4 regions of the Streptomyces sp. NPDC031064 genome follow, and region 3 is predicted to be linked to each of the others. Evidence: riboswitches for the same ligand, from Rfam matches in the RefSeq annotation. Region 3 holds a riboswitch; each other region holds the start of a gene.
What was found. A riboswitch is a leader RNA that binds a small molecule or an ion and turns the genes downstream of it on or off. The one in region 3 is predicted to bind cyclic di-AMP.
Positions count from the first base shown of each region.

Region 1: another riboswitch for cyclic di-AMP. It lies ahead of ACZ46W_RS19325 (transglycosylase family protein); the one in region 3 lies ahead of ACZ46W_RS01915 (M23 family metallopeptidase).
Region 2: another riboswitch for cyclic di-AMP. It lies ahead of ACZ46W_RS06040 (M23 family metallopeptidase); the one in region 3 lies ahead of ACZ46W_RS01915 (M23 family metallopeptidase).
Region 4: another riboswitch for cyclic di-AMP. It lies ahead of ACZ46W_RS29115 (C40 family peptidase); the one in region 3 lies ahead of ACZ46W_RS01915 (M23 family metallopeptidase).

Region 1 is NZ_JBVIGF010000005.1:109,205-112,723, forward strand. It holds gene eno (phosphopyruvate hydratase) at 1-1,265, opposite strand, end outside; gene ACZ46W_RS19325 (transglycosylase family protein) at 1,523-2,191, opposite strand; cyclic di-AMP (ydaO/yuaA leader) riboswitch at 2,195-2,371, opposite strand; gene ACZ46W_RS19330 (transglycosylase family protein) at 2,631-3,519, opposite strand, start outside.
Region 2 is NZ_JBVIGF010000001.1:1,427,685-1,431,203, reverse strand. It holds gene ACZ46W_RS06050 (M16 family metallopeptidase) at 1-63, shown strand, start outside; gene ACZ46W_RS06045 (M16 family metallopeptidase) at 90-1,457, shown strand; cyclic di-AMP (ydaO/yuaA leader) riboswitch at 1,704-1,867, shown strand; gene ACZ46W_RS06040 (M23 family metallopeptidase) at 1,881-2,669, shown strand; gene ACZ46W_RS06035 (GntR family transcriptional regulator) at 2,885-3,519, shown strand, end outside.
Region 3 is NZ_JBVIGF010000001.1:459,680-463,198, reverse strand. It holds gene ACZ46W_RS01930 (helix-turn-helix domain-containing protein) at 1-386, shown strand, start outside; gene ACZ46W_RS01925 (DUF6126 family protein) at 407-523, shown strand; gene ACZ46W_RS01920 (tyrosine-protein phosphatase) at 528-1,340, opposite strand; cyclic di-AMP (ydaO/yuaA leader) riboswitch at 1,888-2,045, shown strand; gene ACZ46W_RS01915 (M23 family metallopeptidase) at 2,050-2,946, shown strand; gene ACZ46W_RS01910 (SGNH/GDSL hydrolase family protein) at 3,121-3,519, shown strand, end outside.
Region 4 is NZ_JBVIGF010000009.1:91,980-95,498, forward strand. It holds gene pcrA (DNA helicase PcrA) at 1-1,063, opposite strand, end outside; cyclic di-AMP (ydaO/yuaA leader) riboswitch at 1,318-1,485, shown strand; gene ACZ46W_RS29115 (C40 family peptidase) at 1,484-2,680, shown strand; gene ACZ46W_RS29120 (hypothetical protein) at 2,724-3,077, opposite strand; gene ACZ46W_RS29125 (C40 family peptidase) at 3,315-3,519, shown strand, end outside.

The sequences.
Region 1 (3,519 bases), on a different contig from region 3:
GGGAAGGCGCTGCGGCCCGCGTACACCGCGGCGTCGTCGAGGATCTCCTCGATGCGCAGGAGCTGGTTGTACTTGGCGACGCGCTCGGAACGGGCCGGGGCGCCGGTCTTGATCTGGCCGCAGTTGGTGGCGACGGCCAGATCGGCGATGGTGACGTCCTCGGTCTCGCCGGAGCGGTGCGACATCATGCACTTGAAGCCGTTGCGCTGGGCCATCTCGACGGCGTCCAGGGTCTCGGTCAGCGAACCGATCTGGTTGACCTTGACCAGCAGGGCGTTCGCGGCACCCTCGTCGATGCCGCGCGCCAGGCGCTCCGGGTTGGTGACGAACAGGTCGTCGCCGACGAGCTGGACCTTGGTGCCCAGCTTCTCGGTGATGGTCTTCCAGCCGTCCCAGTCGTCCTCGAACAGCGGGTCCTCGATGGAGACCAGCGGGTACGCCTCGACGAGCTCGGCGTAGTAGTCCGTCATCTCGGCGGCCGAGCGGGACTTGCCCTCGAACTGGTAGGCACCGTCCTTGTAGAACTCGGACGCGGCGACGTCGAGCGCCAGGGCGATGTCCTTGCCCGGGGCGTAGCCGGCCTGCTTGATGGCCTCGAGGATGAGGTCGAGGGCGGCGCGGTTGGAGTCCAGGTTCGGGGCGAAGCCGCCCTCGTCGCCCAGGCCCGTGGACAGGCCCTTGTCCTTCAGGACCTTCTTCAGCGTGTGGTAGACCTCGGCACCCCAGCGCAGCGCCTCGGAGAAGGACTCCGCGCCGATCGGGGCGATCATGAACTCCTGGATGTCCACGTTGGAGTCGGCGTGCGAGCCGCCGTTCAGGATGTTCATCATCGGAACGGGCAGCAGGTGCGCGTTCGGGCCGCCCAGGTAGCGGAAGAGCGGGAGGTCGGACGCCTCGGAGGCGGCGTGCGCGACGGCGAGGGAGACGCCGAGGATGGCGTTGGCGCCGAGCGAGGACTTGTCCGGCGTGGCGTCCAGGTCGAACATCGCCTGGTCGATCAGCCGCTGCTCGGTGGCGTCGTAGCCGACGAGCTCCGGGCCGATCTGCTCGATGACGGCGAGGACGGCCTTCTCGACACCCTTGCCGAGGTAGCGGTCCTTGTCACCGTCGCGGAGCTCGAGGGCCTCGAACGCACCGGTGGAGGCACCGGACGGGACGGCAGCACGGCCGGTGCTGCCGTCGTCGAGGCCGACCTCGACCTCGACCGTGGGGTTGCCTCGGGAGTCCAGGATTTCCCGGGCTACGACGACGTCGATGGACGGCACGAGCATCTCCTTCTGGGATGTGACGCAAAATGTGACGCATGCGGTGCAGGGTCTCTTTGGCCTTGCGGCAAGAGCCTAACCGGCCGGGGAGCCGTGACCAGCCGACGCCCGCCTCCTGGGACGAAAAAGGGCTCACCAGGCTGCATTGCGGGCGAAACGCCACGAAACCTACCGGTCGGTAATGTGGCTGGAGCGCGGAACCCCGGCCCGGCACGCACGGGGGAAGGGCGCGCCGGGCCGGGGTGGTCCCGCGGGGGTCAGCTCAGGTGGAGCTGCTGGCCCGGGTAGATCAGGTCGGCGTCGTCGACGATGTCCTTGTTCAGCTCGAAGAGCTTCTGCCAGCCGCCCGCGACCTTCTTGTCGGCGGCGATGGTGCTGAGCGTGTCGCCGGCCTTGACCTTGTACTCGCCGTCGCCCTTCTCGACCTTCTTGCCGGTCGGGGTGGTGACGGTCTTCGGCGCGGCCTTCTTCTCGGCCTTCGGGGCGGTGCGCTGCTCGCTGCGCGTGGTGGGCTGCTCGGCCTTGCGCTCCTGGACCGGGGCCCCCTGGTACGAGGCGTTGGACAGGCCGACGCCGCAGTGCGGCCAGGCGCCCTTGCCCTGGCCCGCCAGGACCTTCTCGGCTATCTCGATCTGCTGCGACTTGGAGGCCTGGTCGGCGGTCGCGGCGTACGCGGTGCCGCCGTACGCGGCCCAGGTGGAGGCCGAGAACTGGAGGCCGCCGTAGTAGCCGTTGCCGGTGTTGATGGACCAGTTGCCGCCGGACTCGCACTGGGCGACCTTGTCCCACTCGGCGGCGGTGGCGGCCGAGGCGGACGTGGCGCCCATCAGCGGGGCGGCGACGGCGACACCGGTGATGCCGGCGAACGCGGCGAACCGGGCGGCCTTGGAGGGGCGACGGTGCTTGGCCTTGCTGGAGAACAGCATGGGACATCTCCTCACCGACGCCTGCGAGGTGAGCTGTCGGGTTCGGGCGTGAGCTGCCCGGCCGCGCGGCACCGCGGTGCGGCGCGCGGCTTCACCCCAAGCCGGTCCGCGCCATGTCTCCATGGCCGGGCCCGGCACTTACCTTGGGTCCCCCGCTCCTGCCTTCGGCGCGTGACGCGACGACTGTTCCCGTCGACCGGCGGCAGGATTCGGCGTTCCGGTCGATGGGGCCCGCGGTGGCGAGCGGTCACGACCGTAAACAGAGACCTCCCCGAAGTTCAAAGGCGGACATCGGGGTCAATCCGCCCTTATGCGCCTGCCCTTGACGGGCGTTTACGCAGGTGAAGGGCGGATTGTGCGCTTCGGGCGGCCACGGTGCGCCAGTTGGGGCGAAGAGATTCATGTCTCACTTACCCAGAAGTGGACATAACCCCTGCCCCTACGGCTGATCCGTCGTCAGGTCGAGGCTCTGACCGGGGACGATGAGGTCCGGATCGGCGCCGACGGTCTCCTGGTTGGCCTCGTAGAGGGCGGGCCAGCCGCCGGGGACGTCGTGCTCGTCCGCGATGCTCCAGAGGTTGTCGCCGGGGCGGACGGTGTACGCGCCGGGCTCGACACTGCCGGGGTCGCGCGACGCTCCGTCACCCCGGGAGGGGTGGCCGTCGCTTTCGCGCCCGGTGGCCGAATTGCCGGTATCAGCGGGCTTGGCAGGATCGGTGGGCTTGGTGGTGGTTTCGCCCTCCGGTGCGGCTGGGGCGACCGGGGCGGTCGGGTCGGTCGCCGGAGTCTCCTCGGGAGACGGCTCGCCGCGGTGCTTGCCGGTGCCCGGAGCGGGGGTCGCGCCGGGCGCCGTCGGAGCGGGCTCGGTGGGCAGGAGCGTTCCGGCCGGGCCGGTCGGTGTGGCGGCCGGGTCGGTGGGCGCGGCCGGGTCCGTCGGCGTGGCGGGCGCGGTCGGGCCTTCGAGGGTCTCGGCCGGGTCCGTCGGCTCGGCGCTCTGTGCCGGGGCGGACGGCTCAGGGGCGGTCTCGGTGGGCGCGACGCCCAGGTCGGTCCCCGGCGTCTCGGCGGCGCCGCCCAGGCCGGCGATCGGGGCGCAGGTCTCCCACGCCTTGACGCCCGTCGCCGCGTAGACCTTCTCGGCGACGGATATCTGCTCGGTGCGGCTGGCGAGGTCGGGGCGCGCGGCGTGGGCGAGGCCCCCGTACGACTCCCAGGTCTCCTGCGACATCTGGAGGCCGCCGTAGAAGCCGTTGCCCAGGTCGGCGCTCCACAGGCCGCCGGACTCGCATTCGGCCACCCGGTCCCAGGTGGTCGCGTCGGCCGCCGAC
Region 2 (3,519 bases), 970 kb from region 3:
CTGGTCTACGAACCCGTCAGCACCGACCACAGCGAGCAGGAAGAAGAGGGGGCCGGCCAGTGAGCGACGCCGCCACGTCCTTGACGTCCATGGAGTTCCACCCGCAGCCCCGCCCCGGGACCGCCAAGCCGTGGGCCTTCCCCGCCCCCGACCGGGGCGCGCTGGACAACGGCCTGACCGTGCTGCGCTGCCACCGCCCCGGCCAGCAGGTCGTGGCCGTCGAGATCTTCCTCGTCGCCCCGCTGGAGGCCGAGCCGGAGGGCCTCGACGGCGTCGCCACGATCATGGCGCGCGCCCTGTCCGAGGGCACCGACAAGCACTCGGCGGAGGAGTTCGCCGCCGAGCTGGAGCGCTGCGGCGCCACCCTCGACGCGCACGCCGACCACCCCGGCGTACGAATCTCCCTCGAAGTCCCGGTCTCCCGGCTCGCCAAGGCCCTCGGCCTGGTCGCCGAGGCCCTGCGCGCGCCCGCGTTCGCCGACAGCGAGGTCGAGCGCCTCGTCCGCAACCGGCTCGACGAGATCCCGCACGAGATCGCCAACCCCTCGCGCCGCGCCGCCATGCAGCTCTCCAAGGAGCTGTTCCCGGCCACCTCCCGCATGTCACGCCCCCGCCAGGGCACCGAGGAGACCGTCGCCCGGATCGACGCCTCGGCCGTACGCGCCTTCTACGAGGCGCACGTCCGCCCCGCCACCGCCACCGCGGTCGTGGTCGGTGACCTCACCGGCGTGGACCTCGACGCGGTGCTCGCCGACACCCTGGGCGCCTGGACCGGCGACATGGCCGAGCCCCGTCCCGTACCGCCCGTGACGGCCGACGACACGGGCCGCGTCGTCATCGTCGACCGTCCCGGCGCCGTACAGACGCAGCTCCTCATCGGCCGCATCGGCCCGGACCGGCACGACCGGGTCTGGCCGGCCCAGGTGCTCGGCACCTACTGCCTGGGCGGTACCCTCACCTCCCGCCTGGACCGGGTCCTGCGCGAGGAGAAGGGCTACACCTACGGCGTACGGGCCTTCGGCCAGGTGCTGCGCTCCGGGCCCGAGGGCAACGGCGCGGCCATGCTCGCCATCAGCGGCTCCGTCGACACGCCCCACACGGGCCCGGCGCTCGACGACCTGTGGAAGGTGCTGCGCACCCTCGCCGCCGAGGGCCTGACCGACGCCGAGCGGGAGACGGCCGTGCAGAACCTGGTGGGCGTCGCCCCGCTCAAGTACGAGACGGCCGCCGCCGTCGCGGGCACCCTCGCCGACCAGGTCGAGCAGCACCTCCCGGACGACTACCAGGCCCAGATGTACGCCCGGCTGGCGGAGACGGGCACCGTGGAGGCCACCGCGGCGGTCGTCAGCGCGTTCCCGACGGACCGTCTGGTCACGGTCCTCGTCGGCGACGCGGCACAGATCAAGGAGCCCGTAGAGGCACTCGGAATCGGTGAAGTGACCGTCGTAAGCGGCTGATTGACGCGGTTTCCGCTCACCCGAGGTGACGCGGCTCCGCCTCGCGTCCTCCTCGCGAGCGGCCGCTCACCGGGACCCCGGCATCGCCCGATGCCGGGGTCCGCCCGTATGTCCGCTTTGTTGCGGAGATTCGGTGTCTGCCCTGTGGCGTGCGCTACAAAAAACCGTGTCTGTTTGGTGATTGAAAGATCGGCCGCTTAGCGTCTGATGCGCTGTCCGACCGGTACCCGCCGCACCCGCGGCACCGGACAGCCATCGCCGAGTCCCCATCAGGCGCGAGCCTGGGGAGCCGGGGACCCACGCAGTCCCTGGGGTGAATCGGACGCCTTCGCACCCGTGCGGAGGGGTCCGTAGGAGACCTTCCTGCTCCGAACCCGTCAGCTAACCCGGTAGGCGAGAAGGAAGGAAAGGACCAGCCACTTCATGGCGTTCACCCGTGCCACCGGGAAGCACCGTGCCCCGAGCCGCCTGAGCCGTAAGAGCGCACACGTCGCCGGAGTCGCGGCCCTCGCCACCACCGGCGTCATCGGATCCCTCGCTTCCCCGGCGCTCGCCGCGAACCCGGAGGCTGTGCCCCTCTCGCTCGAGGACACCGGCCTCAACCAGGCCGTCATCACCGACACGCTCGCCGAGCAGGTCGACGCCCAGGCCGAGGCCCAGGAGCTGGAGGCCCAGGAGGCCGCCGCCAAGGCCGCCGCCCAGGCGAAGGCCGAGGCGGAGGCGAAGCGCAAGGCCGAGATCCGGGTGCAGGCCGCCCGCGAGGCCAAGGAGCGCGCCGACCGCGAGGCCGAGCGCAAGCGGCTCAACGCCTTCCAGCTCCCGGTCGCCGGCACGTACGTCAGCACCGGTTACCAGACCGGCGGCGCCATGTGGTCCTCCGGCAGCCACACCGGCATCGACTTCCACGCCGCCTCCGGCTCCCGCGTGGTCTCCGTGGGCGCGGGCACCGTCGTCGAGGCGGGCTGGGGCGGCGCGTACGGCAACAACGTCGTGATCCGGATGAACGACGGTACGTACACCCAGTACGGCCACCTGTCCTCCATCAGCGTCTCGGCCGGCCAGACCGTCATGCCGGGCCAGCAGATAGGCCTGTCGGGCTCGACCGGCAACTCCTCCGGCCCGCACCTCCACTTCGAGGCCCGGACGAGCGCCGAGTACGGCTCGGACATCGACCCGGTCGCCTACCTCCGCTCGCACGGCGTCAACGTCTGACCCTCTCTGTTCGTCAGGCAAGGCCCCGGTTCGGATGCGAACCGGGGCCTTCGCCATCCCGGGGCCCCTGGCCGGGTACTCCTGGCCAGGGCCTCCTGGCCAAAAAGAACTCCATGGATTCAGGGTGGCTATCGGAAATTGCGGCCCCCTGCAATAGAGTCACGGAACAGACGTCGAGCGGGTGAGTTTCGCGCGGATTAAGTTGGGGGTTCGGTATGCGCATTCCAGCGCACTCGGTATGCACGGCGATCCGCGACGACATCGTCACCGGTGTGTTCGAGCGGGGCAGCCGGCTCACCGAGGAGCAGCTCGCCCGACGCTACGGAGTCTCGCGCGTCCCGGTCCGTGAGGCGCTGCGGACGCTGGAGTCGGAGGGCTTCGTGACCACTCGCCGCCACGTCGGCGCGTGCGTCGCCGAGCCCACCGAGCAGGAGGCGGCCGACCTGCTGGAGATGCGTACGCTGCTGGAGCCGCTGGGCGCCGCGCGGGCCGCCCAGCGCCGCACGGAGGCGCACCTGAAGGTGCTGCGGGGGCTGGTCAGGCTGGGCCAGGAGCGGGCGCGCCGGGGCCAGCGGGAGGACCTGCGCTCGCTGGACGGCTGGTTCCACGAGACGCTCGCCCAGGCGTCCGGCAGCCCGGCGCTGACGGCGCTGCTCACCCAGCTCCGGCACAAGATCGCCTGGATGTACGCGGTCGACCAGCCGGCCCGGCCGGCGGAGGCGTGGGCCGAGCACGGCGCGATCGTCGACGCCGTCGCGCGCGGCGACGCCGACCGCGCCCGCGCGCTCACGGCCCTCCACGTCGAACGCTCGCTGCCCTCCCACCGGCTGCGCCGCCCCGAGCGGCCCGA
Region 3 (3,519 bases):
GCGAGGTGCCGCCGGAGCGCGACCCGATCGTCCGGGGCGGCCGGGCCGAGCCGGCCGGGGCGGACGGCTGGGTCTACCACCAGGCCGGCGGCCCCGGTCGCGCCATGCAGGCGCTGCGCGTCCAGGTCCCGTACGCCACCCAGGGCGACCTCGTGCGCGTACATCCGGGGGAGGAGTGGCTGTACGTCCTCGGCGGCCGGGTGCGGCTCGCCCTCGGGGAGGCCGTGCACGTCCTCGACCCCGGGGACAGCGCCCACTTCGACTCGCTCACCCCGCACCGGATCGGTGCCGCCACGCGCGGCGGGGCGGAGCTGCTGTTCGTCCACACCCTCATGCAGAGCGCCGCGGCCGATTTGTGCCTCGGCGCGGACGCCCACCGTCGCTGACCCGATCGGAGAGATCCGCCATGTCCCAGGAACGGACGTTCCCGCTAGGACTCGTCGTCCGGCTCTTCGCCTATCTGGTGGCGGGCCACCTCTTTGCCGCGTTCCTCTACCTGCTGTTCGCCCTGGGGGCGGAATGAGGGCTCAGCCCTGGTCGAGGAGGCGCTCGCGCAGCCGCTCGCGGGTCTCGGGGGAGAGCTTCAGCCCCTCGGTCAGGTAGCGCTCGGTCGAGCCCCAGGTCTCCTCGATCGTCGAGAAGGCCGCCGACAGGTACTCCAGGCGGGCTTCGAAGAGCGGGCTGAGGAGCTCCATGACCTGGGGCGACATACCGGCCGGGGAGTTGTCGCTGCGGTGCACCCGGTACCGGCGGCTCGGGTCGTTGGACTTGAGGTAGTCCTCCTCGATGGCCTCCCGCTCGACGCCGACGGCCAGGAGGGACACGGCTATGGACAGCCCCGCCCGGTCCTTGCCGGCCGCGCAGTGCATCAGGGCCGGGACGCTGTCCTCGGCGAGCGCGTGGAGGACCCGGCTGTGCTCGGCGGTGCGCTCCTTGATGATCACGCGGTACGAGGCCGTCATCCGGGCCGCCGCCTTGCCGTCGGCCAGTATCGACCGGAGCTGGTCGAGGTCGCCGTCACGGACCATGGTCCAGAACTCGGCGCCGTCGGCCGGGTCGGACAGCGGGATGTTCACGTTCCGTACGCCGGGCAGCTCGACGTCCGGGCCTTCCAGCTTCTGGTCCGCGGCGTTGCGGAAGTCGAAGATCGTGTGCAGGCCGAGCCCCGCGAGGAAGGCGGCGTCCTCGCCGGTCGCGTGCGCCAGGTGCCCGCTGCGGTAGAGCCTGCCGTGCTGCACCCGTCGGCCGTCCACGGTCGGGAGCCCGCCGACGTCGCGGAAGTTGCGCACCCCGGTCAGCTCGGGCTCGATCGACGGGACCTGCGGCAGCGGCTGCGTCACGGGGGCTCCTGACGTGTCTGCGGTCGGCGTCGGCCGCCGACGATGTCGCGGTCCGACGATACGACATCGGTACGTCGGACGATCAATCTCCGTGCACGTCGCACATCCGTTGCCCCTTGTCACGCTCGGTACCCGGCATGGCGAGATGCCTGCTTCAAGTATTTTGCCCCGGTCTGGTCGTGTTCGGGTGTGGCATCCGGGAGGTGCCGGCCCCGAGGGGAGGATTAGTGCTTCTCGTCGCACTCGCCAAGAAATAGCACTTCTGTCCGTATTAGGGCATTGGATATAACGTGCCCTGGTAGCAAGGGAGATGGGTGCGGCCACGTGAGCAGCGTCATAACCGTGACCGTCCGTGGCGGGATGCCGTTCATAAACTCCGTGCGCACAACGGGAATTCATGATCCGCAATCCACGGAGGGTGACCGGAATTCCATGGCGGCCGCACCACGGAGAATGCGGACGGGAATGCGGCGGCTTGTTCACTCCGACCCGGCTCGCTTACGGTCACGGCAATCCGGCCGGACCGCCGAATCCTGCCACCGGTCGGAATTCGCACCCACCCACGCGTGGCAGGAGCGGGGGACCCAGGTAGTACGCCGACCCCGGAATTCCGGGACCGGCTCGGGGTGAAGTCGCGTCCACGGCGCGGCCGGACAACTCCAGTCCGAACCCGACAGCTCACCTCGCAGGCGCCGGAGAGGAATTCGCCATGCCCGCGAAGGGTAAGCACCGCCGTCCCAAGTCCAGCTCCATTACGCGTGGTTTCGTCGCCGCCGGTACGGGTGGCGCCGCCATCGCCCTGCCGCTGTTCGGTGCCACCGGCGCGCACGCCGCGGCCCCGGCCGCCGCCCCGGCCACCGCTCCGCAGCAGGCCGTCACCGCCGCCCAGGCCGCCCCCGAGGCCGCCGCCCCGGCGAAGAAGGCCGCGCCGCGCACGTACACCGTGGTCGCCGGCGACTACCTCTCCAAGATCGCCCGCAACAAGAACGTCAAGGGCGGCTGGCAGAAGCTATACCAGGACAACCGCCAGGTCATCGGCGAGGACCCGTCGCTGATCCTCCCGGGCATGAAGCTCACGCTCGGCGCCAAGTCCACGGCCGCCCCGGCCGAGAAGGCCGCCCCGGCGAAGCCGAAGGCCGACGACACCCGCACCGAGAGCCGCGCCTCGCGCTCCGCCGCCAAGGCCGAGGCCCCGGCGGCCTCGGGCTTCACCGCCCCGGTCTCCGCCGGTGTCTCCACGCCGTACCGCGCCTCCGGCTCCATGTGGTCCTCCGGCTACCACACCGGTGTCGACTTCGCGGCCCCCTCCGGCACCAGCGTCAAGGCCATCGGCGCCGGCACCGTCGTCTCGGCCGGCTGGAGCGGCGCGTACGGCAACGAGGTCGTCATCCAGCACGCCGACGGCAACTACTCGCAGTACGCCCACATGTCCTCCCTCTCCGTCTCGTCCGGCCAGACCGTGAGCGGGGGCCAGGAGATCGGCCTGGTCGGCTCCACCGGCAACTCCTCCGGCCCGCACCTCCACATGGAGGTCCGGACCAGCCCCGGCTACGGCTCGGACATCGACCCGCTGGCGTACCTCCGCCAGCACGGCGTCGCCATCTGACGCCTCCGTTTCCTGAACGGCGCTCCGCCCGGCACCGCCTCCCGGTGCCGGGCGGAGTCGCGTTCCGGGCGTATTCCGGGCTTGGGTGAATCTTGACCGGTGGTAAACATCACCCCCCGTCAACCCCTCCTTACGGTCGCGTAGGTCACATCCCCGGGTGAAAGATGTGCTCCCGTGGCAGACGATTCGACATTCAGAGACAGTGACGTATTCGGGTCGTACGCGGCGATCGGTGACAGCTTCACCGAGGGCGTCGGAGACCCTGGGCCCGGCGGAACCTTCGTCGGCTGGGCGGACCGCCTCGCGGTGCTGCTCGCCGACCGGCTCCCGGAGCCCGAGGACTTCCGGTACGCCAACCTCGCCGTACGGGGGCGCCTCCTGGACCAGATCGTGGAGGAGCAGGTCCCGCGGGCCAAGGAACTCGCCCCGGACCTGGTGACCTTCTGCGCCGGCGGCAACGACATCATCCGGCCGGGCAGCGACCCGGACGACGTCGCCGAGCGCTTCGAACGGGCCGTCGCCGACCTGACGTCCGCGGTCGGCACGGTCCTGGTCACCACCGGGTTCGACACC
Region 4 (3,519 bases), on a different contig from region 3:
GCTCCAGCAGGATGGTGGTCGCGTCCGGGTAGTCCTCCTCGAACTGGAGGATGTTGCGGATGGTCGCGCCGCGGAAGGCGTAGATCGACTGGTCGGCGTCACCGACGACGCACAGCTCGGCGGGGTCGAGGTCCTCGTACCCGGTGCCGACCAGCTCGCGGACGAGGGTGTACTGGGCGTGGTTGGTGTCCTGGTACTCGTCCACGAGCACATGGCGGAAGCGGCGGCGGTAGTGCTCGGCGACGTCCGGGAACGCCTGGAGCAGGTGGACCGTCGTCATGATGATGTCGTCGAAGTCCAGGGCATTGGCCTCGCGCAGCCGCGCCTGGTACATCCGGTACGCCTCGGCGAGGGTCTTCTCGAAGCCGTCGGCGGCCTGGTCGGCGAAGGTCTCCTCGTCGATCAGCTCGTTCTTCAGGTTCGAGATCTTGGCGCTGAAGGACTTCGGCGGGAACTTCTTCGGGTCGAGGTCCAGGTCGCGGCAGACCAGCGACATCAGCCGCTTGGAGTCGGCCGCGTCGTAGATCGAGAAGGACGACGTGAAGCCCAGCCTCTTCGACTCGCGGCGCAGGATGCGGACGCACGCGCTATGGAAGGTCATGACCCACATGGCGTTGGCGCGCGGGCCGACGAGCTGCTCGACGCGCTCCTTCATCTCACCGGCGGCCTTGTTGGTGAAGGTGATCGCCAGTATCTGGCCCGGGTGGACGTGGCGGGTGGCCAGCAGGTGGGCGATGCGGTGGGTCAGCACCCGGGTCTTGCCGGACCCGGCACCGGCGACGATGAGCAGCGGCGAGCCGGTGTGCACGACGGCGGCGCGCTGCTGGTCGTTCAGCCCCTCCAGCAGCGCGGCGGGGTCGACGACGGGGCGCGGGGCACCGTCGCGGTAGTACGTGTCCCGCGGCGGGGGCACGTCGAAGCGGTCCCCGAAGAGGTCGTGCGGGACCTCCTCCGCGGCCGGGGCGTCCCCGGGGCCCTCGGAGTCCTCGGGCGGCGGCGGGGGCTCCTCGGAGGCGTGGTTCCGGAGGTCCGCCAGGAAGCTGTCGTCAAAGAGGCTGCTCATCGCCTATCGAGTCTAGGCCGCCCCACTGACAGCCGTGGACGAACCGGCCGACAGCCGCGGACGGAACGGCCGACAGCCGTGGACCGACCCGGAAGAGGCCCGATTCGTCACCCTCCGTACCGAGTCGACGACATCACGCCAAGGTCACGAAAACGTATCGGGCATATCGAACATCATCCTTCACAGCACCACCACAGGTTGGCTAGCGTGCTCGCCCAAGCGGTCCGTTCTCTCATCGGCGAACCACGCCAATCGGATCGCCCACGCCGAATTCGTGCTGCTCTCATGGCAGTTCGGAACCGGGGACCCATCACGTACGACCGAGGTGAATCGGCCCGCAGCCCCTCGGGCACGGCCGTAGGGCACCTTCCGTTCCGCCCGAACCTGACAGCTAACCCGGTAGGCGGTCCACGGAAGGAGATGCCGGCCTTGGCGTCGCATCGCAAGCCGCGCGCATCGCGCACCTTGCAGACCCTGCATGCCCACTCCCCCGCCGTCGGGGTCACGACGGCCGCCGCCCTGGCCTCGGTCACGCTCCTGTCGTCACAGAGCGCGACCGCCGCGCCGGGTGCGCCGGCCGACCCGGACCGGGGGCCGACGGTCGAGGAGGTCCAGAGAAAGGTCGACGACCTCTACCGCCAGGCGGGCACGGCGACGCAGCAGTACAACAAGGCCAAGGAGGCCACGGACCGGCAGCGGCGCGAGGTCGGCGGGATGCTCGACGAGGCCGCTCGGCGAACGGAAGCGCTGAACGAGTCGCGCCGCACCCTCGGCAGCTACGCGGCCGCCCAGTACCGCTCGGGCGGGCTGGGCCCGACCGCGTCGCTGATCTTCTCGGACAGCCCGCAGGCGTTCGTGGACCAGGCGCAGCTCATGGACCGGCTCACCGAGCGGCAGCACGAGACGCTGACCGACTACCGGACCCGGCAGGCCGAGGCCGCGGAGCAGCGGGCGGAGGCGACGCGGCAACTGGAGTCGCTCAGCGCCTCGCAGGCCTCACTCCGTACCGCCAAGCAGACCGTGCAGCGGCAACTGAGCGAGGCGCGGGCGCTGCTGGCGCGGTTGACGGCCGAGGAGCGGGCGCGGCTGGCCGAGCTGGAGCGCGAGCGGGAGGAGGAGGCCCGCCGCCGGGCCGAGGAGAAGGCGCGGGCGGAGGAGAGGGCGCGCGCCGAGGAGAAGGCGCGGGCGGAGGCGGAAGAGGCCCGCAAGCGCCACGAGGGGCGGCAGCAGGAGGAGGACCGGCAGCCGGAGGGGGACGGCGGCCACACCGCCAAGGCCGGCAAGGTCCTCGCCTTCGCCGAGGCGCAGATGGGCAAGCCGTACGTGTGGGGGGCGACCGGCCCGAGCTCGTACGACTGCTCCGGGCTCACCCAGGCCGCGTGGCGGGCGGCGGGCGTCGACCTGCCCCGTACGACGTGGGACCAGGTGAAGGCCGGCACGCGGGTCGCCACGGAGGACCTTCGCCCCGGCGACCTGGTGTTCTTCTACGACGACATCAGCCACGTCGGCATCTACAAGGGCGACGGGAAGATGATCCACGCCCCCAGGCCCGGCGCCAACGTCCGCGAGGAGTCCATCTACTACATGCCCATCCACAGCAGCGTGCGCCCGGCCTGACGGGCCCGCGAGCCGGGTCAGCTCCAGACGGTGGTGACCCGGGTCAGGTCCAGACGGTGGCGATGAAGATGTTCGCCATCGTCAGGCCGCCCACGGCGCCGAAGACCGCCTTGTCGACCCGCTCCTCGTCCCGCTTGACGTAGACCAGGCCGAGGATGGCCACCAGGATCGCCAGCTTCACGCCGATCTTGATGTTGTTCACGGTCTGGTCGTCGGCCTGGTTGAGGCCGACCAGGATCACGCCCGTGACGAGCATGGTCAGGGCGCCGTGCAGCATCGCCGGGCCGAAGCGCGCCGTACCCTCGCCCATCGCCTTCATCTGGGTCATGAAGCCGCCCAGGAGGGCGGCGATACCGATGATGTGCAGCGCGACGAAGACATTGATGAGTACGTCCATGGGGCGGAGCCTAGCCGGGGCAATACCACCGGCCGCCGGTCAGGGTTGCCTCATTCGCCGCATCGGTCACGGCTGATACGGAATGCGGGATTCCGAGCGGGTGTCTTCTGTCGGATCCGCTCCCTGAACCCTCACCTGCGGCCAACTGCGGTCATGTCACCGCCCCGCCGTGACCCCCAGGTTTAGCGTCCTTCCCCAGCCGCCCCAGGCCCCGTCCGAAGGGAAGTGACCCGTCCCGTGGCAGCGCACCGGAAGCCCAGGCAGCACCCTCTGAGCGGCCGCACGGCCGTCACCCTCGCGCTCGCCGGGGCGGCCACCGCCACCGCCTTCGAGGGTTCCGGCCACGCCGAGCCCCACCTCACCCCCGCCCAGGTGAAGGCGAGGGTCGACCGGCTGTACCAGGAGGCCGAGGAGGCCACCGAGAAGTACAACGGCGCCAAGG